2 regions of the Pseudoalteromonas sp. SCSIO 43095 genome follow, and region 2 is predicted to be linked to the other one. Evidence: predicted binding sites of a transcription regulator. Region 2 holds the regulator's gene; the other holds the start of a gene.
What was found. The regulator NrdR, encoded in region 2, represses ribonucleotide reductase genes. The targets are predictions, from matches to a motif close to AAACACNANATNTNGTGTTT.
Positions count from the first base shown of each region.

Region 1: the regulator NrdR is predicted to act here: its motif matches at 13,715-13,734, upstream of nrdA (class 1a ribonucleoside-diphosphate reductase subunit alpha).

Region 1 covers NZ_CP087995.1:1,442,375-1,458,499, reverse strand. Annotated here, with positions in the region: gene LOC50_RS06970 (oxidoreductase) at 1-1,957, shown strand, start outside; gene LOC50_RS06965 (NAD(P)H nitroreductase) at 2,515-3,063, shown strand; gene LOC50_RS06960 (hypothetical protein) at 3,267-3,644, shown strand; tRNA gene LOC50_RS06955 (tRNA-Ser) at 3,743-3,833, shown strand; gene LOC50_RS06950 (hypothetical protein) at 3,948-4,271, shown strand; gene bamJ (BamJ family beta-barrel-assembly machinery protein) at 4,341-4,958, shown strand; gene LOC50_RS06940 (TonB-dependent receptor) at 5,037-7,427, opposite strand; gene LOC50_RS06935 (YkgJ family cysteine cluster protein) at 7,579-7,968, opposite strand; gene LOC50_RS06930 (tetratricopeptide repeat protein) at 8,177-8,602, shown strand; gene LOC50_RS17585 (hypothetical protein) at 8,963-9,100, shown strand; gene LOC50_RS06920 (DUF1287 domain-containing protein) at 9,128-9,724, shown strand; gene yfaE (class I ribonucleotide reductase maintenance protein YfaE) at 9,835-10,107, opposite strand; gene nrdB (class Ia ribonucleoside-diphosphate reductase subunit beta) at 10,107-11,237, opposite strand; gene nrdA (class 1a ribonucleoside-diphosphate reductase subunit alpha) at 11,311-13,593, opposite strand; gene LOC50_RS06900 (HAD family hydrolase) at 14,004-14,684, opposite strand; gene ubiG (bifunctional 2-polyprenyl-6-hydroxyphenol methylase/3-demethylubiquinol 3-O-methyltransferase UbiG) at 14,684-15,394, opposite strand; gene gyrA (DNA topoisomerase (ATP-hydrolyzing) subunit A) at 15,573-16,125, shown strand, end outside.
Region 2 covers NZ_CP087995.1:2,164,835-2,180,959, reverse strand. Annotated here, with positions in the region: gene thrC (threonine synthase) at 1-582, shown strand, start outside; gene glyA (serine hydroxymethyltransferase) at 851-2,107, shown strand; gene nrdR (transcriptional regulator NrdR) at 2,215-2,664, shown strand; gene ribD (bifunctional diaminohydroxyphosphoribosylaminopyrimidine deaminase/5-amino-6-(5-phosphoribosylamino)uracil reductase RibD) at 2,667-3,794, shown strand; gene LOC50_RS10275 (riboflavin synthase) at 3,819-4,472, shown strand; gene ribBA (bifunctional 3,4-dihydroxy-2-butanone-4-phosphate synthase/GTP cyclohydrolase II) at 4,501-5,613, shown strand; gene ribH (6,7-dimethyl-8-ribityllumazine synthase) at 5,707-6,171, shown strand; gene nusB (transcription antitermination factor NusB) at 6,187-6,600, shown strand; gene thiL (thiamine-phosphate kinase) at 6,685-7,659, shown strand; gene LOC50_RS10250 (phosphatidylglycerophosphatase A family protein) at 7,656-8,141, shown strand; gene LOC50_RS10245 (ligand-binding sensor domain-containing diguanylate cyclase) at 8,173-11,259, shown strand; gene dxs (1-deoxy-D-xylulose-5-phosphate synthase) at 11,322-13,184, opposite strand; gene ispA ((2E,6E)-farnesyl diphosphate synthase) at 13,300-14,187, opposite strand; gene xseB (exodeoxyribonuclease VII small subunit) at 14,190-14,432, opposite strand; gene pomA (flagellar motor protein PomA) at 14,736-15,503, shown strand; gene LOC50_RS10220 (flagellar motor protein MotB) at 15,506-16,125, shown strand, end outside.

The DNA.
Region 1 (16,125 bases), 720 kb from region 2:
AGAACAAAAATTAGAACTAAAACACACACAACTACGCAACCGTTTAGTAATGGGATCAATGCATACCGGCCTCGAAGAGGGGTGGCATAATCGTAAACGCCTACGTGCTTTTTATGAAGCACGTGCTAAAGGTGGCACAGCAATGCTCATTACGGGGGGATATAGCCCTAATCTTCGCGGCAAGTTAACGCCTATTTCATCATCATTTAATAGTTATTATGATGTTTTTAAACACCGTGCTTATACACAAGCTGTTCATCAACATGGTGGTAAAATTTGCCTGCAGTTATTGCATGCTGGGCGCTATGCCTATCATCCATTCAATCAAGCCCCAAGTGCTATAAAAGCACCGATCAATCCCTATAAACCTAAGGCTATGTCTTTAAGTTCAATCAAAAAAACCATTAAAGATTTTGCTCACTCTGCATATTTAGCAGAAAAAGCAGGTTACGATGGCGTTGAGGTGATGGGCTCTGAAGGTTACTTAATTAATGAATTTATGGCACCGCATACAAACAAACGAGACGATGAGTTTGGTGGTAGTCTTGAAAACAGAATGCGTTTAGCTGTTGAGATTGTAAAAGCAGTAAGAGCTAAAGTTTCAGATAAATTTTTAATTATTTTTAGACTGTCTGTAATCGATTTAATTCCTAATGGCTCAACTCCTGAGGAAGTAACACAACAAGCTATTGCACTTGAAAAAGCAGGTGTTGATATTTTTAATACTGGCATTGGTTGGCATGAAGCACGGGTACCGACAATTGCAAGCATGGTACCCCCAGGCGCATTTAAAGAAGCGTCAAAGCGTTTGAAAGATGTCATTAGCGTGCCTGTTATTGCCGTAAACCGCATTAATACACCAGAGATTGCTAATGATATTTTAACGGCGGGTGAGGCTGATTTAATCTCTATGGCGCGCCCTTTACTTGCAGATCCCGATTTTTTTAATAAATATCAAGCCAAGCGCTCTGAACATATTAATATTTGTATAGGGTGTAATCAGGGCTGTTTAGACCATGTATTTAAAGGTAAACGTGCTACGTGCTTAGTTAACCCACAAGCGGGTTTTGAACTTGATTACCCTCTAGAAAAAGCCGCAACAGCTAAAAATGTATTAGTGGTTGGAGCGGGTCCTGCTGGGCTTTCTTCAAGTTGCTACTTAGCGCAAAAAGGTCACAATGTAACGCTTATTGACCAAAAGCAGCATATGGGTGGGCAGTTTAATTTAGCCATGCAGATACCAGGTAAAGAAGACTTTAACCATACATTGGCTTATTTTACCAATGAACTTAAGCGTTTAAACGTCACCGTTGAATTAGGCAAAGCATTTGATGACGGTATGCTAAGCCAGTTTGATGATGTGGTTTTTGCCACGGGTGTAAGGCCACGTGAAGCCTCTATAGAATGTAGTGATGACAAACGTGTTTTTGCCTACGATGAAGTCATTCGCGGTGAGGTTGAACTTGGTAATTCGATTGCGATTTTAGGCGCAGGCGGTATCGGTTTTGATATGGTGGCATTTTTAAGTGAACATAAATCACAAAGTATCAGCGACTTTAAAACCCAGTGGGGAATAGAGTGCGATGCTCAGCCTCATAAAGATGAGCGTCAACTTTATATGCTTAAACGCAGTGAAGGGCGCTTTGGTGGTGATTTAGGCAAAACAACCGGTTGGATACATCGTCAAGTTGCTAAACAACATGGCGTTAAGCAAATTGCCAATTGCCAGTACCATCGTTTTGATAAAAACGGCCTAACTATCAGTGTTGCTGGCGAAACACAAGTATTGCCAGTTGATACTGTGATTGCTTGTATTGGCCAAGTGTCTAATGACGAACTATTTAAGGCGCAAGCAGAGAATGCCAAGGTTCATGTTATTGGTGGCGCTAAACTAGCAGCGGCTATTGATGCCAAGCGCGCTATATTCGAAGCCTTACAAGTTGCACGCAGTATCTAATATGCAATTTAAGTAAGTACACGGGTCTGATTATTTTTTAAAGATAGTTAACTTATAATCAGACCCTTATATTGTTGTTTTTTACCTTACCCCATTCCTTGTATAGCTAATAAATACGCTATTACGATTTTCAATGGTGTCTCGGCTACAACGCTTAACTGGCAAAATTAAATCTATAAAGCCTCTCATTAGTTCGACCTAATTATTTATACCAATTCGCTTAATTAAGTGATCTATTTTGAGGCTGGAAAAACGTGTTGATAGCTAGGCAAAAAATTTGCTATTTAGTTGTTCTAAATGAGAATTTTTTAACACAGATAGCGACACGTTTAGCCCCGTAAAATGATTAAGTATTATTGCGGATTGGTATTACACGCAAAAGGCGAGCGCCACTTTGTAATGGCACAAATACACGGCTATTTGGGTTGCGATATTATTTGTGTGCTTTTTAATCTAGGTGCTTTCTTGATAAGCAAATAATAACAGCGGGGTGCCCATTATATTTTAACCTAAGGGTTTCAATGGTATGCTATTGTTTTGTCTTTTGAGTAATTATAATGGATGCTATTGAGCTTTTATTAACCCGCCAGTCAGATGCAAAACTGACAGAGCCAGGCCCTAATGAAGAACAACTAAACATTATTCAGCAGGCTGGGCTCAGAGTTCCCGATCATGGCTGTATTGCGCCTTGGCAATATATTATTGTTCAAGGGGATGCACGTCATAAGTTGGGTGAAATTTATTATCAAAGCGCTTTGGCCGAGCAGCAAGCTGAAAAAGTAATTAATCGTGCTAAAGAGTTACCCCTTAGAGCACCCATGATCATTATTGCCATTGCAAAATATCAACAACATCCAAAAGTACCAAGAATAGAACAAGTTCAAAGTGCAGGCTGTGGCGTGCTGGCTATGCAACAAGCCGCATTTGCACAAGGGCTTGGCGGTATTTGGCGCACAGGTTACTTTGCACAAAGCCCCAGTGTTAAACAAGCGCTTAACTTAAACAATGATGATGAAATAGTGGGTTATTTGTATTTAGGGACGCCAGCAGTTGAGTGTAAAAAGTCACCGCGCCATAAACCAGAAAACTATTTTAGTTTTTTGTAGCAATAGGATGAACTTTTTATATTCAACATAGTCATAATTCATTAAGTTAATCGTGTTACACTACCGCGGTTAATATTGTAGCTGCGAGAAGCGCACGGAAGCACCATACGCAATAAATCTTCTTCAGTTTGTTTTTTAATCGGTTGTTTTTTGGTAATGTATGGAAAGTCTTACCAATAATAACGATAAAGAAGACGAAAATGATGGGAAATTTATTTTTACGTGAAAAAGAAAACTGGTTTGCTTGGTCAATCTGGGGTGTTGTTGGCGCGCTTGCGACATTTTATGTTGCAATGAATACACAAGCAGCTCATTTTATTGCTGCAACTGCGATGGGTGTCCTAGTACTGCTAACATGGTGGATGCAACAGTCTCGACGATTTGATTTTGGCAGAGCCTTTAAAATATGCTGCTATGTTCTATTATTCACCGTCCTACCTTCGTTTGTGTTAGTTGTGATCCCAAGTGATGATTTAAACCGCTTCGATTTAATATTTCAAAGTATTGCATTTTTAACTGCCAGCTTACTGGTGTGTTTAGTATGTTCTTGGATTGCCCGCAGACCTAAACAATATTACTAGGGTTTATGACTATCCTGATTAATATTTAACTATTTAAGCGGTTTTAGTAAAATAGGGCTTTACAAGCTAAGCGTATGATCTTATTATGCGCGCCGTACGGAGAGATGGCAGAGTGGTCGAATGCACCGGTCTTGAAAACCGGCAGGGGTTTATAGCCCCTCTAGGGTTCAAATCCCTATCTCTCCACCATTATTTAAAAAACCGCCTTATTGGCGGTTTTTTGCTATCTGGAGCTTTATTATGTCACAGTCCCCGGAGTTATCCTTTTCTAAACGTTTACTTAAGCACATCCTGCTATGGACTGTGTTTGGTTATTGTTACCAAAGTGCCATATCGTTATTACAAAAAATGGCCATTGATGCATACCCAGATAATGCGCTGATGATGACTTTCTTATATGGCATCGGGTTTAATCTTTTATCCGGGCATTTAATCACAAAATACGATCATTTTTGGCCTGTGTGGGGCGCGTTTTACATTGGCATTATCGGTTTAGTGGCTGTGCCTCTTTTATTGAACGGCGTGGCTGGATTATTGCCGATGAGCTTACTTGTTGGAATTTTGCTCAGTTTACCTGTATGTACCTTTGCTATTGGTTTAATTAAAGAAAAACTCAATAAAAACTAGCCCCAAACGGCTTTTGTTTTGTGATAGCATATATGGGTCTTTTAACTAACAAAACGTGAATAACACATTATGTCAGATAATTTTACTACAGATGCTGAAAAAGCAAGTTACGGTATTGGCTTACAAATGGGTGAGCAACTTAAGGCTAACCCTTTTGAAGGTTTAAACTTAAATTCAGTATTTGAAGGCATGAAAGATGCGTATGCAGGCAGTGCTTTTCAAGTAGAGATCCCTGAGATCCAAGCTGCATTTGAGAAAATCAACGAAGAGATCCAAGCTCGTCGTGAAGAAGAAGCTAAAGTATTGGCTGCTGAAGGTATTGCATTTTTAGAAGAAAACGCAAAACGTCCTGAAATTACAGTTACTGAGTCAGGTCTTCAGTACGAAGTACTTGCAACAGGTGAAGGCGAAAAGCCAACTGCAGAGTCTACAGTACGTGTTGATTACCACGGTACTTTAGTAAACGGTACTGTTTTTGATAGCTCATACGAGCGCGGTCAACCTGCTGAATTCCCAGTAGGTGGCGTGATCAAAGGTTGGACTGAAGCATTACAAATGATGCCAGTAGGTACTAAATGGCGTTTATACGTTCCTCATGAGCTTGCTTATGGTGAACGTGGTGCCGGTGCTGCAATCGCACCTTACTCAACACTTGTATTTGACGTTGAGTTACACGCAATTCTTTAATTAGAATTTAGTTATAAAAAAACCGCATTCATTATTTTGAATGCGGTTTTTTATTGTCTGATTAAAAATGAGCGCGTTTTAAAAGTAGCCTCTAACGCCAAATTGGAAGTTACGCCCAGGAAGAGGCGCCGTATCTTTAATAAATGAACTATGCACGAAACCAAGCTCATCCGTAATATTATCAACACTTAAGTAGAGCTGTGTATCCACTGCACCTAAATCAAGCTGATAATTGGCTTGTAAATCAATTAATGTATAGCCATCCGTTGCCGTTTCGTAAGCACTAATATCATTTTGCTCAAAGTAATGGGTTCCTGTTAAGGTAAATTGCGCATTACCTAGGGTATATTGTAGTTCTGAGCCCAATTTATTGGCAGGGATACGTGGTAAATTACCTTCATTATCTTTTAGTTTGGCACGAGTAGAGTCACCAAATACTTTTACCATGGCGCTGGGGTTTATTTGATAATGTGCATCAAATTCAAAACCATAAAGCTGCGCATCTTTACTGGTAAATTGATAAACATCAATTGCATCGCTGTGTCCATTGGCAGCAGACTCAAAGCCATCCATCTCATCAAACACTAATCCGGTGTTTTGTTGATAATAAAAGTTTTTAATATCGTTATAGAAAAAGTTGACGGTGTAGCCAAAGTCACCGCTAAAACGACGTAAACTAATATCAAAATTGGTAGAGGTTTCTTGTTTAATTTCTTCAGGTTCAAAATGCGCTTCTGCCCCTTCAATATGATAGCCCAAACCAAGCTCATAAGTACCTGTGGCAACATGCAAACCATTAGAGAGTAATTCAGCTGAAAGTGGCGCACGCTCTGAATGTGATAAGCTAACGGCTAGGTTGTGACTTGGCATATACTCCCAAATCGCACCGGCTGAGGCACTTACATTAGTAAAGCTTTGGGTGTAGTTAATAGTCTCATCTGCCGATACAGGTTGTTCATCATGGCTGTGCTGATGTGTATCTACATCACTTTTGATATCATAATCTTCTAGGCGGGCGCCAAGCTCTACGGTGACATCGCCAAATGTGCGTTCTTCAAGTAAATATAACGCATGAGTGGTAGTGACACTTGCAGGCGTAAACGCTTCTTCGCCAATTGCATCGTAATCAGATTCACTATAGTGATAGCCAATCATGCCATGCCATTGGCCTAACTGATGCTCTACATTTAAACGTGCTTCAGTGGTTTCGTTACTAAATGTGGTGCCAATCGCGCCATCTTCAATTTCACTGTGCGTATAGTCGGTGTAGCCAAGACGAAGGTTAATAGATTCAATCCAGTTATCATGAAATGCATAACTTACCAGTCCTTGCCAACGATCTTGCTCTAAATGAGCATAAACGGGAGTTTCTATATGTTCTTCATCCGCATGATTTTCATGATCGCCTTCTTCTTCATGGGCATGACCGTGATCATGTGAATGCCCAGGAATGCCATAATCTGTTTTAATATTGCCGTATGAAAAGCCAACAGTTAAATGATCACCGACATAGCTGGTACCAAAGTTTACTGTTTCACTGTCGATAAAGGTATTTTCAACTGAAGTGGCTGTTTCTTCATCGCCCTCAATGTGTACTTCACCTTCTTCATGTTCATCCGGTAGGTTAAAGCGAGGCGTTTGATAATCATCACCACTGCGTTTGGTGCCATCAAAATGAAAATTAAAGTTATTGCTGCCTGTTTCTAATTTTGCAGCATAGGTGTTCGCATTTGAAACGGTATCGTGTGTGTATTGCGCCGCTCCCGAGAGTGTGTCAGTATTATTGGTTGGAATACGGTTATCAACCACATTTACCACACCACCAATCGCACCAGAGCCATAAAGTAGGGTGCTTGGGCCTCGTAGTACTTCAATTTGTTCAGCGGCTAAGCTATCACTTGATGTTGCGTGATCTGGACCAATACGTGATGCATCACTGCTATCTAAACCGTTTTGAGTGATTTTAACACGAGGACCACCTAGGCCACGAATAATCGGACTTGAAGAGACAGGGCCGAAATAACTCGCGTTTACTCCTGGTATTCCTTTAAGTGTTTCACCGAGGGTCGGTTTCGCTTTATTTTTTAGTTCATCCCCTGATAGTACGCTTACAGGTGAAATCATTTCTAAGCTATTTTTATGCAGTGCCGAGGCATACACAACCACAGTTTCAACCGAAGACGGCTTTAATGTAACAGTAATTGTATCGTCTACATTCTCAAGTGATATACGTGAATCGATGTAGTTATCTTTACTAATATGTAATTGGCTTTTAGCATCTATGTCAATACTAAACTGACCTTGTTCATTGCTTTTCACGCTTTGTGACTTTCCATGAACATGAATTGTGGCATTGGCAATGGGTTGCATTTTTGTATCTGTTACTGTGCCGTTAATCGTTGCTGCTAGGGCAGAGTGAGAACACAAAACAGACAGTAGCGCTGAGGATATGAGTGTTAGCTTAGTCATAATTACTTCGAATCGTGGTTGTTATGTTGTGATATAATATAACACTACAAAATTATGCTATCAACAATGTTATACTATAACTTTAAAATTTGCGTTGAATAACACAATAGAGCGATAAATTTAGTCTAGCACGGTATTATTACAGTCAAATTTAAGAGCGACTGTCTATCATTAGTATGTCTAATTTTTTTTGTGCTTTAAAATGATTTTGTTTATCGACAGGTTCAAGCATTTCACATTCATCATTTATCATTTCTGAAATTAAACTTGGGTAGTGTTGGCAATCTTGAGGACGGTCATGATAAATACTGCAAGTATATTTATCTTTTTCTTCAGGAGATGCTCTATTGGCAAGCTCTAAAAATGGGCATTGCGTTAATTGCTCACCCGTTGTTGGGTCAAACCATAATTTATCGTTTTTAACGTATTGAAATATTTCAGGGTTGAATAACGCCCACATTGCAATTTCATCCTGATTTATATCTAAATCTGCCGCACCATATTTAGTGCAGCATTTACCGCATTGATTGCAATTTTGCATAGGGTAGGTATTTACTATTGCGACTTAAATTAAGTGTTAACTGTAGCACTGTAATATCCAGGTTTTTAAATTAAACCTCTGTTTTTATCGCTTATAATACTTTTGTAACAACGCAGCGCTTAATAATAATGTACTATTAGGGAATATATTTCGAATACGATGTCTTTAATAAGTCAAAAAAGGCGCGTCAATAAGGTAGCGAGTAATTATGAATACTAAAGTATACAAAGCGGTTCACGATTTGGCGGAAAAGCTGATGGCAGCGGCTAATAAAAATGATACTAAACAGTTTGAATCTTTATATGCTGAGCTAAAAGCTATTTGTATTGAAAACGAAAATACAGCGAAAGATCACCCTGTTCAGTGGGAAACATTAGCAGATTTTACCGAAGAGCTAGAAGAAGCTATCGAGACTTACGAAAAAGCGTTACAGAAGTCGATAGAAATTAATAACAAAGATCATATGTCGTCTGTTGCCTTTTCTATGGCTACTTTACAGCTTGAGCTGGGTGATAAAGAAGCGGCAATTAAAAATCTGCAAGATGCTAAAATCAGTGCGAATAAAATTGAAGACAAAGAATTAAAATCAGAGATCCATGAGTTATTAGAATCATTGGTTGAAGAAGAAGGTTAGACAACTTTATAGCCATTATTAATAATCAGCGTCAGTAATAATACCATTGGCGCTTTTTTTTGATAAAAGCAAATTCTGCGTCATTAAATGTTTATGCTTAAATTAAGTCACTAAGCAATTTTTTGAAGAAAACATGCTAGCGCAAATAGAACAATGGATTGATAAAACGAATAGCGAGTAGTTGATCAAAGAATATGCTGTGATACATTTGCTAGCGAATTTGCTGGCTTTGGATGTAGCAGGATCACCTATAAAGACACTTATTACATATTACCTCATGTTGCGTGTAATTTAAGAGTGCATTTTCATGAGCTGGCTCATGTCGTTCAATGGCGCGAGCTCGGTGCTCACGCTTTTATTATGCGCTATATCAATGAAATCCAAACCTGTGGTTATGATGATACTCCGCTTGAAAAAATGGCCTATAAACTTGGTGCGCACTTTACCAGCAATGGAAATAAACTTAATATTCCTGACTATATTACTCAACAGCTTTAGTTAATAAATATTATAAAAGGAATTTATATGTCGCGCTTTATTCTCTATCCGCTTGTTTTACTTGCCTTTGATGTAAAGGCAGCCGATTTTAATCATGATATTGTCAACGCATTGATCCATAGAACAACGCAACAAGTAACTTACGATGGCGCCTATCATAGGCTTGAATACCCTGGTGGCGATGTGCCCGCTAATATTGGTGTGTGTACTGATGTTATAATTAGATCGTATCGACAGCTTGGTATAGATTTACAAAAGTTAGTTCATGAAGACATGCAGAATAATTTTCGTGCATATCCTTCTAAGCGTATTTGGGGATTAACCAAGCCAGATAAAAACATTGATCATCGACGTGTACCTAACTTACAGGTTTATTTTGAGCGGCATGCACAAGTGTTAACTAAATCGCTTAATGCAGCAGAATATAAAACCGGTGACATAGTCACTTGGATGCTGCCAGGCAATTTACCGCACATAGGTATGGTTGTTAATCAAATATCGCAGGACAGTGGTCACCCGCTTATTGTGCACAATATTGGTCGCGGACCTGAAATGAGCGATATGCTTTTTGCTCATACAATTACGGGTCATTACCGATTTGTACCTACTGCTTATTCAGAGTAAATAACACGGCTATAATCGTGATTACTTGAGTAATAATTGCAGCAAACAGGTAAGTGAATAAAGTGAACTGTTAGGCATTACACTGTGTGGTTTGTTAACCTCAATGCTAGTTACTTTAAATTAATACTGATATCACCATTGGGCTTGCAGCAACACAACAGTATTTCACCATCACGCACAAAGGCTAATGGTTCTTCATTGTAATTTACTTCACCAGAGACAAGCGTAGCACGACACGCACCACAATATCCCTCACGGCACTGGTAAGCAGCATCAATTTTATTCGATTCTAAGCAGTGTAAAAGAGAAGGGCAGCCAGCGGTAAAATCTAAGCACTGGCTGTTATCTGCAAGTGTGACACTTGCAGTGGTTCTATCAGTCATTATAAATCAAAGTCACCAAATTCAGCTGCATCAACCTGTGAATCAATTTGACCTACAAGGTATGAGCTAATTTCCGCTTCTTGTGGAGCAACTTGCACGTTATCAGAAACAAGCCATGAGTTGATCCATGGAATAGGGTTACTGTTATTATCAAACTGTGCTGGTAAACCAATAGCAGTCATGCGTGCATTGGTAATGTATTCAACATACTGACATAAAATATGTTTATTTAAGCCAATCATTGAACCATCTTTAAACAGGTACTCTGCCCATTCTTTTTCTTGCTCTGCAGCGTCAACAAACATTTTGATTGCTTCTTCACGGCACTGTGCAGCAACAATTGCCATTTCAGGGTCGTCTTTGCCATCTTGCATAATATTTAAAATATGCTGAGTGCCTGAAAGGTGAAGCGCTTCATCACGGGCAATAAGCTTAATAATTTTAGCATTACCTTCCATTAGCTCACGCTCTGCAAACGCAAATGAACACGCAAAACTCACGTAAAAGCGAATGGCTTCTAATATGTTCACTGACATCATCGCCAGGTATAATTTCTTTTTCAGCTCGAATAGGTTAACTACAACGGTTTCACCATTAATGTCATGTTTGCCTTCACCGTAAAGGTTGTAAAGCGACACTGAGTTAATTAAATCGTCGTAATAAGTGGTTACGGCATCGGCACGTTCACTAATTTTGTCATTGCTAACAATGTCGTCAAAGATGAGTTCAGGCGCTTGGGTTACGTTACGAATAATATGTGTGTATGAGCGGCTGTGAATGGTTTCACTAAACGCCCATGTTTCAATCCATGTTTCAAGCTCAGGAATTGACACAATTGGCAATAGTGCAACGTTAGGCGAACGGCCTTGAACACTATCAAGCAACGTTTGGTATTTTAAGTTACTTAAAAAGATATGCTTTTCGTGTTCGGGAAGCGCTTGAAAGTCTAAACGGTCTTTACTTACGTCAACTTCTTCAGGACGCCAAAAGAAAGACAATTGTTTTTCAATCAGCTTTTCAAAAATAGGGTATTTTTGTTGATCGTAACGTGACACGTTAACGGTTTGACCAAAAAACATTGGCTCTTGCATTTGGTTATTATGATTTCTGCTAAAAGTAGTATAAGACATGTTTATCACTCAAAAAACTATCACTAAAACTGTCAGGACAAAGCGGGCAAGGCGCCCGCTTTAAGTTTAACTATTAAATTTTACACGCGCCGCCTGCACAATCATCATCTTCCACTTCTGGAGCGTCTTCTTGTGCATCTGATGCGCCATCACGGGTGTTGTGGTAGTACAGTGTTTTAACACCTAGCTTGTAGGCACCAAGTAAGTCTTTTAGTAAGACTTTCATAGGTACTCTACCGCCTTCGTATTTATTTGGATCATAATTAGTATTCGCTGAAATCGTTTGGTCGATAAATTTCTGCATTATGCCTACTAATTGTAAGTAACCATCGTTTGATGGGATATCCCACAGTAACTCATAGCTATCTTTAAGGCGTTCGTACTCAGGAACAACTTGCTTTAAAATACCGTCTTTACTTGCTTTAACACTAATATGGCCACGTGGTGGCTCAATGCCATTGGTTGCATTAGATATTTGCGATGATGTTTCTGATGGCATTAATGCGCTCAGTGTTGAGTTACGCATACCGTGCTCTTTAATGCTGGCTCGTAACGTATCCCAATCAAGATGAAGTGGTTCATCACAAATTTTATCTAAATCACGCTTGTACGTATCCGTTGGCATAATACCTTGTGAGTACGTTGTTTCGTTAAATTTAGGACAGGCACCACGTTCTTTTGCCAACTCGTTAGACGCTTTCATTAGGTAGTACTGAATCGCTTCAAATGTTTTGTGCGTAAGCGCATTTGCGCTGCCATCAGAATAACGCTTACCGTTTTTAGCTAGGTAGTATGCGTAGTTAATAACGCCTATGCCTAGCGTACGACGTCCCATAGTGGCATTTTTGGCTGCCGGCACAGGGTAGTCTTGAAAATCAAGTAGGTTATCAAGTGCGCGTACTGCAAGCTCAGCTAACTCTTCTAGTTCATCTAAAGACTCAATCGCGCCTAAGTTAAACGCAGATAATGTACAAAGTGCAATTTCACCTTCTTCATCATTCACGTTGTTAAGAGGCTTAGTTGGTAACGCAATTTCTAAACATAAGTTAGATTGACGGATCGGAGCCACTTTTGAGATAAACGGACTGTGTGTATTACAGTGGTCAACGTTTTGTAAGTAAATACGACCCGTGCTAGCACGTTCTTGAGCAAACATAGAGAACAGCTCAATCGCTTTAATTCGTTTTTTACGAATTGACTCGTCTTGCTCATATTTTACATATAGCGCGTCAAACTCGTCTTGGTCTTCAAAAAATGCATCGTAAAGGCCAGGCACGTCAGAGGGGCTGAATAACGTAATGTAATCGTCTTTAATTAAACGTGAGTACATGAGTTTATTAAACTGTACGCCGTAATCTAAGTGACGTACGCGGTTATCATCAACACCACGGTTGTTTTTAAGCACTAATAAGTTTTCAACTTCTAAATGCCAAAGCGGGTAGAAAAGGGTTGCTGCGCCACCACGTACACCGCCTTGCGAACAGCTTTTAACCGCTGTTTGAAAGTGCTTATAAAACGGAATACAGCCAGTGTGATACGCTTCACCGTTACGAATAGGGCTACCTAGTGCACGAATACGACCAGCATTAATACCAATACCAGCACGTTGAGAAACGTATTTAACAATTGCTGATGATGTAGCGTTAATTGAGTCTAAGCTATCGCCACATTCAATAAGTACACATGAGCTAAACTGACGCGTTGGCGTACGTACACCCGACATAATTGGCGTAGGTAAAGAAATTTTAAATAATGAAACCGCATCATAAAAACGTTTGATGTAATCAATACGTGTCTCACGAGGGTAATCAGCGAATAAGCTTGCAGCCACTAAGATATATAAAAACTGCGCGCTTTCGTAAATTTCACCCGTTACACGGTTTTGAACTAGGTATTTACCTTCAAGCTGTTTTACTGCTGCGTAGCTAAAGTTAAGATCGCGAGAATGATCTAAGTACGCATCTAGCTCATCTAATTCTTGCTCTGTGTAATCAACGAGTAAATGTGCATCGTAGCGTTTTTGTTCAACCATGTTAGTAACATGGTCAAAAAGACGCGGTGGCTCAAACTGGCCATAGGCTTTTTTACGTAAATGGAATACAGCTAAACGAGCAGCAAGATACTGATAATCAGGCGATTCTTTAGAAATCTGATCCGCAGCGGCTTTGATAATCGTTTCGTGGATGTCTTTAGTACGAATACCGTCATAAAATTGAATATGCGATTTAAGTTCAACTTGTGAAACCGAAACGTTATTTAAACCTTCGGCGGCCCATTCAATAACGCGATGGATCTTGTCTAGATCAAGCGGCTCTTTACGGCCGTCACGTTTGCTTACAGATAACTGTTGGTTCATAGTTTTGCCTGTATTCCTTGGGAATTAAATATTTTTGACCAATGAGTGCACTTAAAATGCCTAGTGCCTATTCTTTTATTGTTATTTATACCGCTTAGGTAAATTTAATTGAATAACATTTAGCCACAATATCTGGTGTTGTTCAAATTAGAGATCACAAGATAGTGTGGTCTGTGATCTTTTGCAAGGGACAGAAACCGCTCTCATTGTGGATAACGTTGGGATAACGTAATTGTGTTAGTAGGCATTAACCTTTGATCATTCGGTTAAGTTGAAATTTGTAAAAATCAACTAAGGAAAGATTAAATTTACGCTTTTTAAAAATAAATTTTGTCTGCTTTTTTTATCATCAAGCTTTGCGTAAAAACTAACACAATCACAATATGTAGTGTTTATTAATTAACATGGCACTATATGTGGTTAAAAGCATCTATAGGGCTATGCCAATTAAAATCTGCATTCCAAGCCAGTGCTTCGTCTACACTCGGTACATATCCCCACAGTGCGGTAGCGGTGTGCATATTCGCAGCTTTTCCTGCTTGTATGTCCCGCTGTGCATCACCTATATACAGGCAACGCGAAGGATCAACACTCATTTGCTCAGCACAATGTAATAAAGGAAGGGGTGAAGGCTTAGATTCTGCTAAGGTATCACCGCTTATCACAATTTGCGCACTCTTTAACGCAGGAATGGCCCTGACTAAAGGATCGGTTAAAAAACCAGGCTTATTTGTCATAATGCCCCAAGGTATTCCTTTATTATCAAGTGCAATGAGTAGTTGCTCTATACCAACAAAACATTGGGTATGGGTGGCAATATTGGCAGCGTAGTGTGCAACTAGCTCTGCTAAAAGTTGCTCTTGCGGTTGTTGCGCCCAGCCTTCTTTAAAACCAGCAGCAAGTAAGGCTGCTGCGCCATTTGAAGCTGCGGGGCGATATATATCACTGCCTACTTGGTGTTGTTGATGATTATGCAGCACACTATTAAGTGCAGCGCCTAAATCATCAGCGGTATCAAGTAAAGTGCCATCTAAGTCAAACAGCAGTGCTTGATATTCAATTGGGCTAGCAGGTGTTTGCGAGCTTGCCATTACACTAACTTCTCAAAATGCAGCATATAATTTACGCTTACATCATCATTTATTGTGTATTGCTTAGAAAGCGGGTTATAACTTAAACCAGCACTGGCACGTACTTTTAAGCCAGCTTGCTCTGCCCATGCAATTAATTGCGCAGGTTTAATAAACTTTTTATGGTCATGGGTACCTTCAGGGACCATTTTTAACAGTTTTTCTGCACCGACAATAGCGTATAAGTAAGCTTTTGGGGTTTTATTAAGAGTAGAGAAAAAAACATCGGCCCCAGGTTTTGCTAATTTAGCGACCGCATGAATAATAGAAGCGGGGTCGGGGACGTGCTCTAACATTTCCATGCAAGTGATTACATCAAAGCGCTCAGGGTGCTCATCAGCAAATTGTTCTGCAGGTACTTTTATATATTCAACGGGGACACTTGTTTCTAAGCTGTGTAACTTGGCGACAGTTAAAGGCTCTTGCCCCATATCGATACCTGTTACGTTTGCGCCCATTCGTGCCATGCTGTGACTTAAAATACCGCCACCACACCCAACATCGAGGGTTTCTTTATCAAATAACCCTTTAGTTTTGTCAGCGATAAAATCTAATCGTAATGGATTAATTTCGTGTAAGGGTTTAAATTCGCCTTCTAAATCCCACCAACGCTCTGCGATGGCTTCAAACTTTGCTATTTCTGCGTTATCTACATTTTGATGTTCGGTCATAAAATACTTCCTCGTCAATCTGAGGCCATTATATAGGGCTAAATTGATAAATCGCAAAGTTTTGCGCCTGTAAATTAAAATTAATTGTGATAGCATGGCTGCTTAGAAATAATAACAAACACTCTTAATACCTAATACTGGGTTGTTAAGAGCTGATACTGAAGGAATGTGATATCAAATGACTGATCTCGCCAATGAAATTCTGCCAGTCAATATTGAAGACGAGTTAAAAAACTCCTACTTAGATTACGCCATGAGTGTAATTGTAGGACGTGCATTACCAGACGTACGTGACGGTTTAAAACCTGTTCACCGCCGCGTCTTGTTTGCAATGAACGAGCTTAGTAATGACTGGAACAAGCCTTACAAAAAATCGGCCCGTGTGGTCGGTGACGTAATCGGTAAATACCACCCACACGGCGATAGTGCAGTTTATGACACCATCGTACGTATGGCTCAGCCATTCTCTCTTCGTTATATGTTAGTTGATGGTCAGGGTAACTTTGGTTCGGTTGATGGTGATTCAGCAGCGGCAATGCGTTATACAGAAGTACGTATGGCAAAAATGTCGCACGAATTATTAGCCGATCTTGAAAAAGAAACGGTTGATTTTGTGCCTAACTACGATGGCACAGAGCAAATTCCTGATGTATTACCGACTAAAATACCTAACCTGTTAGTTAATGGTTCGTCAGGTATTGCTGTTGGTATGGCGACAAATATTCCGCCAC
Region 2 (16,125 bases):
AAGCGTGCTACAGCGCATATTTCAGTACCGAGTGGTAACTTTGGTAATGTGTGTGCGGCTATGATTGGTGCGGTTATTGGTATGCCTGTAGGTAAACTAAGCGCGACTACAAATCAAAACGACACAGTACCGCGCTTTATGCTTGATAAAAAGTGGACGCCTAATGCGACAATTGAATCGCTTTCAAATGCAATGGATGTGAGTAAACCTAATAACTGGCCACGTGTGCAATCAATGTTAGATAATAACTGGTTTAGTTATGATAACTTTTATTCGGTGAGTGTTGATGAGCAGCAAACACAAACAGTGATGAAAAAAATTCAACAGCTTGGCTATATTGCAGAGCCTCACACCGCAATTGCTTACCAAGGTCTTGTAGAAAATAAGGCGGCAGATGCTGTGGGGATTTTTTTAGCGACTGCGCATCCGGCCAAATTTAAAGACAGCGTTGAGGATATCCTTAATGTTGAATTAGATATGCCAAAGCCGTTAGCTGACGCATTAGCAAAACCGTGTTTAGCCACTGATATGCACAACGATTATGGTATTTTGCGTACAGAATTGTTTAAAAAGCTAGCCTAAAAAAGGCAAATAATAAAAGCGGCTTAGGCCGCTTTTTTTGTTTATTTGTGCATCGCTTTAGACATAACGCATAAGCTATATAAATGTAGTAAATAAAATTCATTTAAAATTGTTATTAGTTTATAAAAAAATATCATCATCAAAATGCTGTGAAATAGTTTCAATCCCTGTTTAAATATCCTCAACTTAAGAGCGTAGGCAAAACGTCGTTTTAAGCGTACAATAAAGCCTCTAAAAAATACCCATACACGTTGCCCAGGAGACCCCAATGTTAGAACGTAGCATGAATATTTCGGACTTTGATCCAGAGTTATTTGACGCGATGAGCAAAGAAACATCACGTCAGGAAGAACATATTGAGTTAATTGCATCTGAAAACTACTGTAGCCCACGCGTACTTGAAGCGCAGGGTTCTCAGCTGACTAACAAATACGCTGAAGGTTACCCGGGCAAACGTTACTACGGTGGCTGTGAGCACGTAGACGTAGTTGAGCAACTTGCTATTGACCGCGCAAATGAATTATTTGGTACAGATTACGCAAATGTGCAACCTCATGCCGGTTCACAAGCGAATGCTGCTGTTTTCCAAGCTCTTTTAAGCCCACTTGACACTGTATTAGGCATGAGCCTAGCGCACGGTGGTCACTTAACACATGGCTCACACGTAAACTTCTCTGGTAAAACATACAACGCAATTCAGTATGGCCTTAACGAAGAAACTGGCGAAATTGATTACGCACAAGTTGAAGCGTTAGCACTTGAGCACAAACCAAAAATGATCATTGCTGGTTTTTCTGCATACTCAGGTATTGTTGATTGGGCTAAGTTCCGTGAAATTGCAGACAAAGTAGGTGCTTACTTATTTGTTGATATGGCGCACGTTGCAGGTTTAATTGCTGCGGGTGTTTACCCAAGCCCAGTGCCATTTGCTCACGTTGTAACAACCACAACACACAAAACATTAGCGGGTCCTCGCGGTGGTTTAATCATCTCTGCGTGTGGCGATGAAGAAATTTACAAAAAGCTAAACAGCGCTGTTTTCCCAGGTGGCCAAGGTGGTCCTTTATGTCATGTTATTGCTGCTAAAGCGGTTGCATTTAAAGAAGCACTTCAACCTGAGTTTAAAACATACCAAGCACAAGTTGTTAAAAATGCACAAGCAATGGTTGCGGTATTACAAGAGCGCGGCTACAAAGTAGTATCGGGTAAAACTGATAACCACTTATTCTTACTTAACTTAATCGACAAAGATATCACAGGTAAAGATGCAGATGCTGCCCTAGGTAATGCGAATATCACGGTTAACAAAAACTCAGTACCGAACGATCCACGTTCACCATTTGTTACCTCTGGTCTGCGTATTGGTTCACCAGCAATCACTCGTCGTGGCTTTAAAGAAGCTGAATCAAAAGAGTTAGCGGGCTGGATCTGTGATGTACTAGACAACATCGAAGATGAGTCAGTACAAGCGCAAGTAAAAGAAAAAGTGAAAGCAATTTGTGCAAAATTACCTGTTTACGCTTAATCCAAGAGTAAAATAGTAATTTAGATCACAACTGCACACATTTTTGATATGATAATGGCCGCTATGATAGCGGCCATTTTTTGTTTTTAAAACGGAAACACACAGTTATGCATTGCCCTTTTTGCACCGCCAAAGATACTAAAGTTATTGATTCTCGCCTTGTAGGTGGAGGACACCAAGTACGTAGACGTCGTGAATGTAATGAATGCCACGAACGATTTACCACCTTTGAAGGGGCTGAATTAGTGATGCCACGGGTCATCAAGCAAGATGGCAGCCGCGAACCGTTTAATGAAGATAAGTTACTAAATGGCTTAACTCGCGCCCTCGAAAAACGCCCCGTAAGCACTGAGCAAGTTGACGAAGTGGTTAATATTATTAAGTCGCAGTTACGTGCCACTGGCGAACGCGAAGTGTCTAGCCATTTGGTGGGTGAGTGCATTATGGAAGCGCTTAAAAAGTTAGATAAAGTGGCCTATGTAAGATTTGCCTCTGTATATCGCTCGTTTGAAGATATACGCGAATTTGGTGAAGAAATAGCCCGCTTAGGAGAATAGTAATGAGCATGCAAAGTTCGTTTTCAGAGGATGATAAACGCTACATGGCTCGCGCTATTGAACTGGCAAAAAAAGGGCGCTTTACCACCACTCCTAATCCTAATGTTGGCTGCGTACTCGTAAAAAATAATAAAGTAATAGGTGAAGGGTTTCATCAGTTAGCGGGTCAAGGTCACGCAGAGGTAAACGCACTGGCTATGGCTGGTGAAAATGCAAAAGGCGCAACCGCTTATGTAACACTTGAGCCTTGCAGTCATTATGGTCGAACACCGCCATGTGCTGAAGGGCTAAAAGCAGCAGGTGTTAAAAAAGTGATTGCTGCTATGGTTGACAGCAACCCGCAAGTTGCAGGCAAAGGTCTGAAAATTTTAGCGGATGCTGGTATAGAAGTCGCTTACGGGTTACTTGAAGCGCAAGCTCGCGCATTAAACCTTGGGTTTTTTAAGCGCATGGAGCAGGGATTACCCTTTGTGACTTGCAAAATGGCCGCAAGTATAGATGGTAAAACGGCGCTTAAAAACGGGCAAAGTAAATGGATCACTGGCCCCGCAGCGCGCCAAGATGTGCAACTATACCGAGCACAAAGCTGTGCAATTTTAACCGGTGCTGATACGGTATTAATGGATGATGCAAAATTAAATGTGCGCCCAGAAGAGTTACCGTATTCTTTACCAACTGATTTACCACTGCGCCAACCGGTTCGCGTTGTTATTGACTCACAAAATAGACTTACCCCTGATCTTGCCTTATTTTCAATTCAAAGTGAGGTGATAATATTTACCACCAAGGTTGATAAATCGCATCAGTGGCCTCATTTTGTTAAACAGATTGAAGTACCTGAAAATAATAATAAAGTAGATTTACTGGCCGTGTTAAACACGCTAGCCCAATTGCAGTTTAATAATGTGTGGCTAGAGGCCGGAGCAACACTGGCTGGCAAAATGACAGAACTTGATTTAATTGATGAGTTTGTTTTTTACATTGCCCCTAAATTAATGGGCTGCGATGCTAAAAGTTTACTGAATTTCCCAGAGTTAATGAGTATGCAAAATACCATTAATTTAACTTTTAATGAGTGTGTGTCAATTGGTGATGATTTACGTATCACAGCACTAAAAAAAGCTCATTAATCATTTTATATAAAGAGTAGCACTATGTTTACTGGAATAGTTGAAGCGACAGGTAAAATTGCGTTATTACAAAAAAAACAAGGTGATTTAGCTATTCGTATCCAAAGTAAAAACCTTGATATGAGTGATGTTAAGTTAGGTGACAGTATTGCAACTAATGGTGTCTGCCTGACGGTTGTTGATAAGCATATTGATGGCTTTAGTGCTGACTTATCAAATGAAACGATTAGCTTAACGGGATTTGCACATTACGCATTAGGGCAAACCGTTAATCTAGAAAAGGCGATGCAACCTGTTTCGCGCCTCGGTGGTCATTTAGTATCTGGCCATGTAGATGGTATTGCTACTATCACAGCGATTAATGCCAATGCGCGAGCAACAGAATATTGGTTAGCCACCGATGAAAATTTAATGAAATACATTCCTTACAAAGGGTCGGTTTGTATTGATGGTATTAGCCTGACGGTTAATGCGGTTGAAGGTAATAAATTTAAACTGACGATTGTGCCCCACACCAGCGAGCAAACGACCATAGCTGACTTTAAAGTTGGCACCCAGGTTAATTTAGAGGTCGACCAAATAGCACGTTATTTAGAGCGCCTAGTTAGAGGGGCTGACCAACCTTCGGGTTCAGATATTTCGATGAGCTTACTCGCTAAAGCGGGCTTTATAAAATAACGACATTGACAACTTATACGAGCAACTTATGAATTTAAACAGCGCACAAGAAATAATTGATGACATTAAAGCCGGTAAAATGGTTATTTTAATGGATGATGAAGACAGAGAAAATGAAGGCGATTTAATTATTGCTGCTGAACACATTAGTGCAGAAGCGATTAACTTTATGGCGACTCATGGCCGTGGACTAATTTGTTTAACGATGACTCAAGAGCGTTGCTCGCAGCTTGATTTACCATTAATGGTAAAAAATAATGGTGCCGCATTCTCAACTAATTTCACCATGTCAATTGAAGCATCAAAAGGGGTCACCACAGGTATTTCTGCAGCGGATCGTGCTCGCACTGTTCAAGCTGCCATTGCGAAAGGCGCTGTGCCAAGCGATATTGTACAACCAGGTCATATTTTTCCTATTATGGCGCAACCAGGCGGCGTGTTAACACGTGCAGGGCATACAGAAGCGGGGTGTGACTTAGCGCGTTTAGCAGGGCTTGAGCCATCATCAGTGATTGTAGAAATCCTAAATGAAGATGGCACCATGGCGCGTCGTCCTGATTTAGAAGTATTTGCTAAGCAACATGATATTAAAATTGGCACCATTGCTGATTTAATCGAGTACCGCAACCTAAACGAAACCACAATTGAGCAAGTTGCAAAATGTAAATTGCCAACTGAACATGGTGAGTTTGACTTAGTGACTTACAAAGACACCATTGATGGGCAGTTACACTATGCATTGCTTAAAGGTGAAATAAAACAACAAGAACCGACCTTAGTACGTGTGCATTTACAAAGTACTTTTAACGATATTTTACTCTCTGATCGCAATGCTGACCGTAGTTGGGGTTTATCGCAAGCAATGGCTTATATTGCTGAGCATAATGGCGCCTTAGTTATTTTAGGTAAGCAAGAAAGCACTGAAGAGTTAGAAGCCACAGTAAAAGCGTTTGCCGCAGCTGATGCGGGTGAAAATGTGACGCCACGTAAATTTCAAGGTACTTCGCGCACCGTAGGTGTGGGTTCGCAAATTCTGGCTGATTTAGGTATTCAAAAAATGCGTTTGATGAGTTTACCTAAAAAATACCATGCATTATCAGGGTTCCATTTAGAAGTGGTTGACTACGTAGAGCCACAATAATTACGCGCTAGGTTATTATTTTATTTATGTGGTATAATGCGCATCAATTTTTGCGCAACCGAAATCGCTTAAACTTATTTTTAGGGTTATCAAATGAAAATTATTGAAGGTAATAAATACGCTCCAGGCAAAAAGTTTGCCATTGTCATTTCTCGTTTTAATGACTTTATTGGTAGTAGCTTGCTTGCAGGTGCTGTTGATGAGCTAAAACGTACTGGTGGAGTATCAGAAGACGATATTACCGTGATTTACGTACCCGGTGCGGTTGAATTACCTTTGGCAGCGAAACGCGTTGCAGCAAAAAAAGAATATGATGCAATTATCGCCTTAGGTGTAGTGATCAGAGGGGGCACGCCTCACTTTGATCTCGTCGCTGGCGAGTCAAATAAAGGGCTTGCACAAGTATCGCTTGAGTATGATATCCCGGTTGCATTTGGCGTATTAACCACTGAAAGCATTGAGCAAGCAATTGAGCGCGCAGGTACCAAAATGGGTAACAAAGGCGGCGAAGCTGCTTTAGGTGCGCTTGAAATGGTTAATGTGTTAGATAAAATTTAAGTTTAAGGAATTTTTGTGAAACCAGCAGCAAGACGTAAAGCACGTATCTTAGCACTTCAAGCCGTGTATTCATGGCAATTAAGCGGCAATGCGATTGCCGATATCGAACAACAAATGTTGATCGAAAACGATGTGACTAAAATTGATGTTGAATATTTTAAAGATTTAGCACGTGGAGTTGCCGTAAATCATAAGCAACTAGACGAAGCTGTATCGCCTCATTTAACTCGTCCATTTGATGAATTAGACGAAGTTGAACGTGCAATCTTACGTTTAAGCAGCTACGAGCTTAAATTTCGTGAAGATGTTCCTTATAAAGTGGCTATCAATGAAAGCATTGAATTAGCGAAAATGTTTGGCGCTGAAGATAGCCATAAATTTGTAAACGGTGTACTTGATAAAGCTGTAAAACAGTTACGCAAGTCATAACAACTTAAGCTGCATATTAATTTCAGTGAGTTGTTATAAATAACCGTTAAAAAGGAGAGCCGGCATAGGTCGGCTTTTTTGTGTATGAAGGAATTTGAATTAATTAATCACTACTTTAAAGGTCGCGGTATCACTCGTCGCGATGTTAATTTAGGGATTGGAGATGACTGTGCGCTTGTCACTGTACCAGCAAACTGTCAGCTTGCTGTAACAACAGATACCTTAGTTGCTGGGGTGCATTTTTTTCATGATATCTCTCCTCGCGCATTAGGGCATCGAGCTCTGGCAGTAAATTTAAGTGATTTAGCTGCCATGGGTGCAGAGCCTACATGGGTATCGGTTGCACTCACGTTGCCAAGTATCGATCCACAATGGATTGCAGAACTGACTGACGGTATGCATGAAATTGCTGAGTACTTTAATGTACAAATTATTGGTGGCGATACGACTCAAGGCCCACTCAGTATTACTATTTGTGCAAAAGGCACGGTTCCTGAAGGTAAAGCACTGCGTCGAAGTGGCGCAAAAGTGGGCGACTGGATTTTTGTAACCGGACCGCTAGGTGATGCTGGTTTGGCAATTGAGTCAAAAAAACAAGGTTTGCCAGTTGCACCTGAACATTTAAAGCATATTAATAAATGTTTAAACTTTCCAACGCCACGCGTGGCCGCCGGACAAGCTTTGCGTGGCTTAGCGTCATCAGCGATTGATATTTCAGACGGTTTACTTGCTGACTTAGGGCACATTTTGGATTTGTCACAGGTCAGTGCAACAATCAATATTGAAAATGTACCTACTTCTGATGCGATGCAAGCGAGTCTTGATTTTGAGCAACAGCTTCCTTTTATACTCAACTATGGCGATGACTATGAACTACTTTACACTGTCCCAGACAGTAATAAGAGTATGCTCGATATTAAGTTGCGCCAATACGGTGTAGAAGCAACCTGTATCGGCCAAATCAAAAGTGGTGACGGGAATATAGAATTATTACACCAAGGTGAAAAGTTTGTTTTTGAGCACAAAGGCTTTGAGCACTTTTCCAAGGAGCAGGTTTGAATAGAAACCGATTATTTAATTTAAAACGCCCACATCAATTTTTTGGTTTGGGTTTTGGTACAGGGCTTGCGCCTAAAGCCCCTGGTACATTTGGTACTTTAGCGGCGTTACCATTTATTTTTATTACCATGCATTTTCCGTTATGGTTACAAATTGTATTTGCGGTGGTGATCAGTATATTTGGTATTTGGGCATGTGGAAAAACAGCTGATGACCTTCAAGTTCATGATCATCCAGCTATTGTTTGGGATGAAGTCGCTGGTTACTATATAACGATGATTGGTGCAGCACTGAATTGGCAAACATTATTAGTGGGCTTTTTACTATTTCGCTTTTTTGATATAGCAAAGCCAGGGCCGATTCGTATACTTGATAAACGTGCTCATGGTGGGTTTGGTATTATGGCCGATGATGTACTTGCAGGTATTTTTTCGCTTATTTGTTTGCAAGCATTGATAAAAGTAGGTTTACTACCCTTTTAATTTATTATTTGTTTAACTAGGTGGCAGCACTATGATGCGATTTTTATTGGTTTGTGTACTCTTGATGTGTGCCATGCCAAGTACGGCTTCAATTACTGATTACGTAGTTAAACAATGGAACATTAAAGACGGACTTCCCTCACAATCCCTTAAAAGTGTGGTGCAAGATAACCAAGGCTACATGTGGCTTGGTACGCAATTCGGATTAAGCCGATTTGATGGTAACACTTTTACTAATTACAACACTCAAAATAGTCTGTTTTTACCCAGCAATGGCATCAATAAATTACTGATTGATGGCCAAGGACTATTATGGATAGGCACGAAAAACGGCCTCGTTGTTATAGACCCAGAAAAGCTAACCGCACAAGAGTTTAATATTAAAGGCCCTGTTAGAGATATTCTTGAAGACTCTAAAGGCAGTATTTGGATAGCAGCTAATGGGCTTTATTACATAGACAGAGGCCAGATAGAGCTGCGCGACCAGCTAAACAATCCGAGCCCTATCGTAAATGCCACTGCGATCACCCAAATAGTAGGGTCAGTCAGTAAAATGGCGCTCTCACCAGAGGGAATTTGGCTGGTTAACGATCGTAATTTATTGCGCTTGACGCAAAGCGCGTCTGATTTTTCTAAATTGCGCTTAGAGCTTACCGCTAAAGTGGCCTTGCCTGATCGTTTAGCGCAAACAATTGTTCACGACTTATCCTTTTTAAATGGCAATTTATATCTTGCTTCTGAGCTAGGCGCTTACTTTTTAGATTTAGATGATGAGCTACGCCCATTTCCGCTGCCTAACGCTAACAACTCAGCCGTTTATAAGTTTATGAGTGATGGCAATGGTGGCCTGTGGGTATCGACTTATGGGCGCTTATTGTTCAGAGGGAAATCGGATGATTGGCAATGGGTTGAGCCCAGTCAATTAGATCAAAGTATTTGGTTTGCCGATATATTTAGAGATGATGAAAATAATATATGGTTAGCGAGTTTTAGTGAGGGACTTTGGCTTGCTCACGAAGGGCGAATAGAGCGCCATTCAGCCATTTCTAAAATGACCGAAGCGGTTATGGCCATTAGTAAATCACCAGATGGTAAGTTATGGATTGCCAACAAAAGCGGCGTAGGCTATTTCGATGCCGATAAAACGTTTATCAATGTCATTAACAGTACCAAGTATGGTAACGCCTCAGTACATGACTTACAGTTTGACGGCAATCGTCTTTATGTTGCCACTGGTAGAGGTTTGTTTTTCTACGAGTCGAATACCTTATATAGTTTTCCTGCCCGTGCGTTGAGTGATAATCCTGTATTTGCTATTAGTACGTCGACTAAAGGCGGCTTTTGGGTGGGCACTGGGCGAGGCTTATATCGTTTAAATTACAATGGCTTAAACCCTTTTGCGTACAATGCTTTTTTAGGCAGTAAGTTTGTAACCTATGTTTTAGATAAACCAAATTTTGGCGTGATTGGTACCAGTAAAGGGGCGTATTACTTTACTGAACGCGGGATAGAAAAAATAGGCGACCAAACCACTTTGGAAAGTGCGTACGTGACTAGCATTTTACACATTAAAGGTGTGGGGATTTTAATTGGCTCGCTTAACGATGGTTTGTTTTATCGCAGTGGACAAGGGCAGTGGCAGCAATTAGATGCCGCCAATGGGCTGCCATACGGTTCTATATTTAGTCTTGAATACGACGATACTACAAAACGTATTTGGGTAAGCACCATGAAAGGGGTTTATCGCATGCCGGTTGAGCAATTCAAAGCCAACATTGAAAGCCTAAAAGTGGAGGAAGTGATCTCTTCATTTGATCGACAGCTCGATGGTAAAGCAAGTCAATGCTGTAATGGTTTAGGCCATGATGCGGTGGTTGATATGGATAATTCAATTTGGTATCCCAGCTTGCAAGGTGTTGTAGAAATTCCCAAAGACGTAGAATTATTTGGACTGCGTTCACTTAAACCAACTATAGAAACTTTAACCACGCCATCACGAAAACTTACTGCGGCTGCGTTAGGTAAAAAGCCAGTACTTAAAACTGACGAGCGTGATGTAACGCTTACCTATACCGCCATCGATTACTATGCACCTGCAAGTATAGAGTTTAGGTATAAACTCAATGGGCTTGATAATGATTGGCGCTATGCAAATACCCGCCGAGAAGCAATTTACACTAACTTACCAGCAGGTATGTTTTTATTTGAATTAGAGACAAAACGTCAAGGTGAAGATTGGGGCAAAGCGCAATCGGCCGAATACGCTTTTGTGGTGCCTGAACGATTTGGTGAAACTATATATTTTAGATTACTGATCACCAGTGGTTTTGTGTTGCTCTTTTATTTGGTGTTTTGGGTATTTAAAGTTCAAGAGCGACGTAAGCAGCAAGTTCTTGAGGGGCTTATTACTGAGCGAACTCTTGAGCTTCGCCAAGCAAACGATAAATTAAACCAAGTAAACTCTCAGCTTAAGCTTGTTAGTCACTCTGATGAGCTAACAGGGCTGAGAAGTCGCCGTTTTTTGTTTGATCAACTACCAAAAGATATTGAGCATTTTCAGCGTAACTCGCAGTCATTGCAGGCTCAAGGTAAATCGTTGGTATTGTTAATTATTAATTTAGATAACTTTAGCCGCATTAACGATGCCTATGGCCCTATTGCCGGAGATAGCTGTTTACAACAAGTAGCGGCATTACTTAACTCGCGTACCCAAGGTTCTGATTATGTTGCCCGTTGGAGTGGTGATGAGTTTTTACTGTTATTGCGCGATTTTAAATGTAATTTAATCGACAGCTATGTATCTGAATTATGCCAAGCAATTGCTGATTATTCGTTTCAGCTTCCTAACGGTGAAACAACCAATATAACAGCGTCAGTCGGGTGGTCGTTCTATCCTTTACCTCTTTTAGGTGGGCAAGTTATTAGCTGGGAAACATCAATTAATCTAGCTGACATAGCATTACATCAAGTTAAAAAACGTGGCGGCGATGGCGTCGCTAATATTACCTTTGACGAGCAATTAGATGCATTTGAGTTTGAGCAAAACCCCAATGTTGAACAGCAAATTGGTTTGTTACAAAGCAATGGTCTAGCCGACATTAAGGTGTGGATGCGCTAGAGATTATAGATGAGCAATAAAAAAGGAGCCAATGGCTCCTTTTTTATTAAACACTATAAGTATTAGCTCATAAATGCTTTAATTGAAGTTAAAATACCATGTTCACCCAACCCCATTTCATCGTGCATTTGCTGTTGTGTGCCATGTTTAATGAATTCATCAGGAATACCTAAGTTAAGCACTTTTACATCGGCTTTAATGCTCGCTAAATATTCATTAACTGCAGAGCCTGCACCGCCCGCAATCGCGTTATCTTCAAGGGTTACAATAATATCGTTATCATTAATCAGCTCATCAATTAATGCCGTATCAAGTGGCTTAATAAATCGCATGTTTACTAATGTGGCATTGAGCTCATTAGTGGCAAGTTGTGCGTTTTCAAGCAAGGTACCAAATGACAATATAGCCACTTTAGTACCTTTTTTAATTACATTCGCTTTACCAATTTCTAGCTTTTGCATAGTGCTTTGAATGTCTGCTGAGCCTGCACTACCACGCGGGTAACGAACAGCAACAGGACAATTAGCTTGATAGCCTGTATAAAGCATATGACGGCATTCGTTAGTATCACTTGGGGCCATAATGACCATGTTAGGTATACAGCGCATAAAGCTTAAGTCGTAGGCGCCTTGATGGGTTTCACCATCGGCTCCTACAATACCGGCGCGGTCTATAGCAAATAATACCGGTAGGTTTTGCAGTGCAACGTCGTGAATTAGTTGATCGTACGCGCGTTGTAAAAAGCTAGAATAGATAGCCACAACGGGCTTTAAGCCCTCACAGGCAAAACCTGCAGCAAGAGTAACGGCGTGTTGTTCTGCTATCGCTACGTCAAAGTATTGTTCTGGATACACTTTAGAAAAACGTACCATACCTGAACCTTCACGCATAGCTGGTGTGATTGCCATGAGTTTACTGTCTTGCTCGGCCATGTCACAAAGCCAATCACCAAACACATTTGAGAAAGTCGCCGCACCTGGCTTAGATTTTGGTAAGCTTGATGTTGCAGGATCAAATTTTGGTACGCCATGATAACCAATCGGATCGGCTTCGGCAGGCTTATAACCTTTGCCTTTTTGGGTTTTTATATGTAAAAGCTGTGGGCCTTTTAAGTTACGCATATTGCGCAGCGTATCAACCAACATATTCACATCATGTCCATCAATTGGGCCAATGTAATTTAGACCTAATTCTTCAAAAAAAGTACCCGGGATCATCATCCCTTTAATATGTTCTTCCATACGGCTGGCAAGCTCTTTTACCGGCGGTACACCAGAGAGCAGCTTTTTACTGCCTTCACGGATGTTGGTATAAAAGCTACCTGATAAAATACGCGCAAAATGATTGGTTAACGCACCGACGTTTTCAGATATCGACATTTCGTTATCGTTCAAAATGATCAGCATGTCTGATTTAACATCGCCAAGGTGGTTCATTGCTTCAAAGGCCATACCCGCAGTAATTGCGCCATCGCCGATTACCGCGACTGTTTTACGCCCTTTGCCTTCTTTTTGCGCAGCAATGGACATACCCAGCGCCGCAGAAATTGAGGTACTTGAATGGCCAACACTAAAGGTATCGTATTCACTTTCATCTCTAAAAGGGAAAGGGTGCAATCCGTCTTTTTGGCGAATGGTATGCATTTGGTCACGGCGGCCAGTCAGTATTTTATGCGGATAAGCTTGATGGCCCACATCCCAGACCAAACGGTCATCGGGTGTGTTGTATACATAATGTAATGCAACGGTAAGTTCTACGGTTCCTAAACCAGACGCTAAATGACCGCTACTTTGCGATACCGAATTGACTAAATAGTCACGCAATTCATGGCTAAATGCAGGAAGCTTATCTTGTGCTAACTCTCGCAAGTGGGCTGGTTCGTTCACCAAATCAAGTAATGGATACTTGCTGCTATCAAGTGTCATGGTTTTTTATATATCCTTCGCTAATATTAACCCTCCTCAAAACAAACGAGGTTTAAAAGGCGACTTAATATTCAGTAATAATTTTGTTCTAAGATTTAATACGGTTTAGCCATGTTTAATGGTCACGTTCAATTAAATAGTTTGCCAATGCCGCTAAATCTGTTGTGTCTGCGTCAATGTTAGCTAATGCCTCATGGGCTTGTTGTATTAAATTTTGTGCTTTTTGCTTAGCGCCTAGCATACCTAATAAAGCGGGGTATGTCGCTTTATTCGCTGCAATATCTGACCCTTGTGGCTTGCCTAAAGTAAGCGTATCGCCCTCAACATCTAAAATATCGTCATGAACCTGAAATGCAAGCCCTATAGCGTATCCAAAAGTTGATAAGTTATCTAAAGTTTGTTGGCTCGTATTAGGAGCACACAGTGCACCAAGAGTAATCGCACAATTTATTAGCGCACCGGTTTTAAGTTTATGAATACGTTCTAACTCATCAACAGTAATAACCTTATCGGTTGCTGCAATATCACGGCCTTGTCCGGCAACCATACCTTGTAACCCCGAAGCATGCGCTAATGCTGCGATCATTTTTAATTGTGCTTCAGTCGAGCATTTAAATTTATGCTTGGCAATAAGTTCAAATGCTAAAGTTTGCAGTGCATCTCCAGCTAAAATCGCTTGTGCTTCACCGTATACAATATGGCAAGTAGGGCGACCACGGCGTAAGTCGTCATCATCCATCGCAGGTAAATCGTCATGCACTAATGAATAACTATGAATGCATTCAATGGCTGCTGCCAGCACATCTAAATCACGTTTTTCAGCACCGAGCATTTTGCCTGTGGTATAAACCAAAAAAGGGCGTAATCTCTTCCCGCCATTCATTAGACTGTAATGTGTGGCTTCTTTTATGGTGTTGTCGCTTTCAAGTGGTTGTTCGAAATAAATGTTGAGTGTATTGACTACATCATCTTGAGCGAGCTTTATTTGTTCTTTTATGCTCACAATTATTCCAAATCGTTATCAAACTGAGTAAGCGGTGCTTTTTCGTCATTACCCATTAATATCGACACCTTTTGCTCAGCTTGTTGAAGTTTGCCTGAAGATGCGCTCGCAAGTGCAATACCTCGCTCAAATTGCTTTAAAGACTGTTCAAGCGATAAATCACCTTGTTCCATTTCACTGACAATTGTTGTTAGCTCTTCTAGTGCTTGTTCGAAACTTAAATTTTCAGGTTTTTTAGTCGCCATCTTTATTTTCAACTTACATAATAAATTTAGACGCCAATTTTAGGGGGAATGCTAAACTAGGTCAAAGAATGATATTGTTTTTTGATAGATAAATGCTGTTGATTGGGTTTTATTGCGTTTCAACGTTATTTTTTAAAATTATTAATTTTGATTAATTAGGTTGATTACCTATGTTGATCTAAAATAGGACTAATCGTAATTTTACCGTTTATCATAAAAATCACTTAAGTATTTCAGTATCTTGCCGATAAACAATTAATAACAACGCTTGCGAAGAAAAAATATAAAACCTTTGGAGGGAATGTGGATTTAGCAACCATTATTGGGATCCTTGGCGCAATTGGCTTAATTGTCATGTCCATGTTTATGAGTAGTAGCGGTGAAGTCGCTATGTTTTACAATACCCCTTCTGTGGTTATCGTATTTGGTGGTTCCCTTTTTATCGTTTTATCTAATTTTACCATGTCGCAATTTCTTGGCATTGGTAAAGTATGTGCAAAAGCGTTTATGTTTAAAATTGAACCCCCTGAAGCGTTAATTGAAAAGGCGGTTGAGCTAGCAGATTCTGCCCGAAAAGGCGGGTTTTTAGCCTTAGAAGAAGCTGAAATTCCAAATCCATTCATGCGCAAAGGCGTTGATATGCTCGTGGATGGGCATGATGCGGATGTAGTGCGTGCAACATTACAAAAAGATATTTCCCTGACGACGACTCGTCATGAAATGGGCGCAAGCTTATTTAAGTCGCTAGGTGATATTGCTCCCGCAATGGGGATGATCGGTACGTTGATAGGCTTAGTGGCTATGCTCTCGAACATGGATGATCCAAAAGCAATCGGACCTGCAATGGCGGTAGCCTTGTTAACAACGTTGTATGGGGCATTTTTGGCGAATGTTGTCGCCATTCCTATTCAGGTAAAACTTGAACTGCGTAAAGACGAAGAGGCCATGAATCAGCGCTTAATTTTAGATGCGGTATTAGGCATCCAAGATGGCCAAAATCCTAAAGTAATTGAAGGGATTTTGAAAAATTATCTAGCTGAATCAAAACGCACAGTCAATACTGAGGAATAATTATGTCAGATGAAGAGTGCAAATGCCCTCCTCCAGGGTTACCTGCATGGATGGGGACATTTGCCGATTTAATGTCGCTATTAATGTGCTTTTTTGTACTTTTACTCGCATTTTCTGAAATGGATGTACTTAAATTTAAACAAATTGCGGGCTCAATGAAGTTTGCTTTTGGTGTACAAAATAAAATAGAGGTAAAAGACATTCCAAAAGGGACATCTGTTATTGCTATGGAGTTTACGCCGGGTAAACCTGAGCCAACTCCTATAGAAACCATTCAGCAACAAACGGTTGAAATGACTCAACAAATGCTTGAGTTTCAGGCGGGAGATGAAAGCTCCGCAGGTGGACGTCAAGAACAACGTGGTGAAAAGCGAGGTGGTGAATCAAGCAGTACCTCAGAGGAAGTTGCTGCAGCTACGGCAGTGTCTGCTGCTGATCAAGAGCAAATAAATGACTTAGTTAAAAAAATTGCGCAACAGCTTGAAAAACAAATTATTGATGGGGCTATTGAGCTTGAATCTTTAGGGCAGCAAATCATAATTCGTATTAGAGAAAATGGCTCGTTTCCATCGGGGAGTGCATTTTTACAACCACAATTTAAACCTATCATTCAAGATATTGG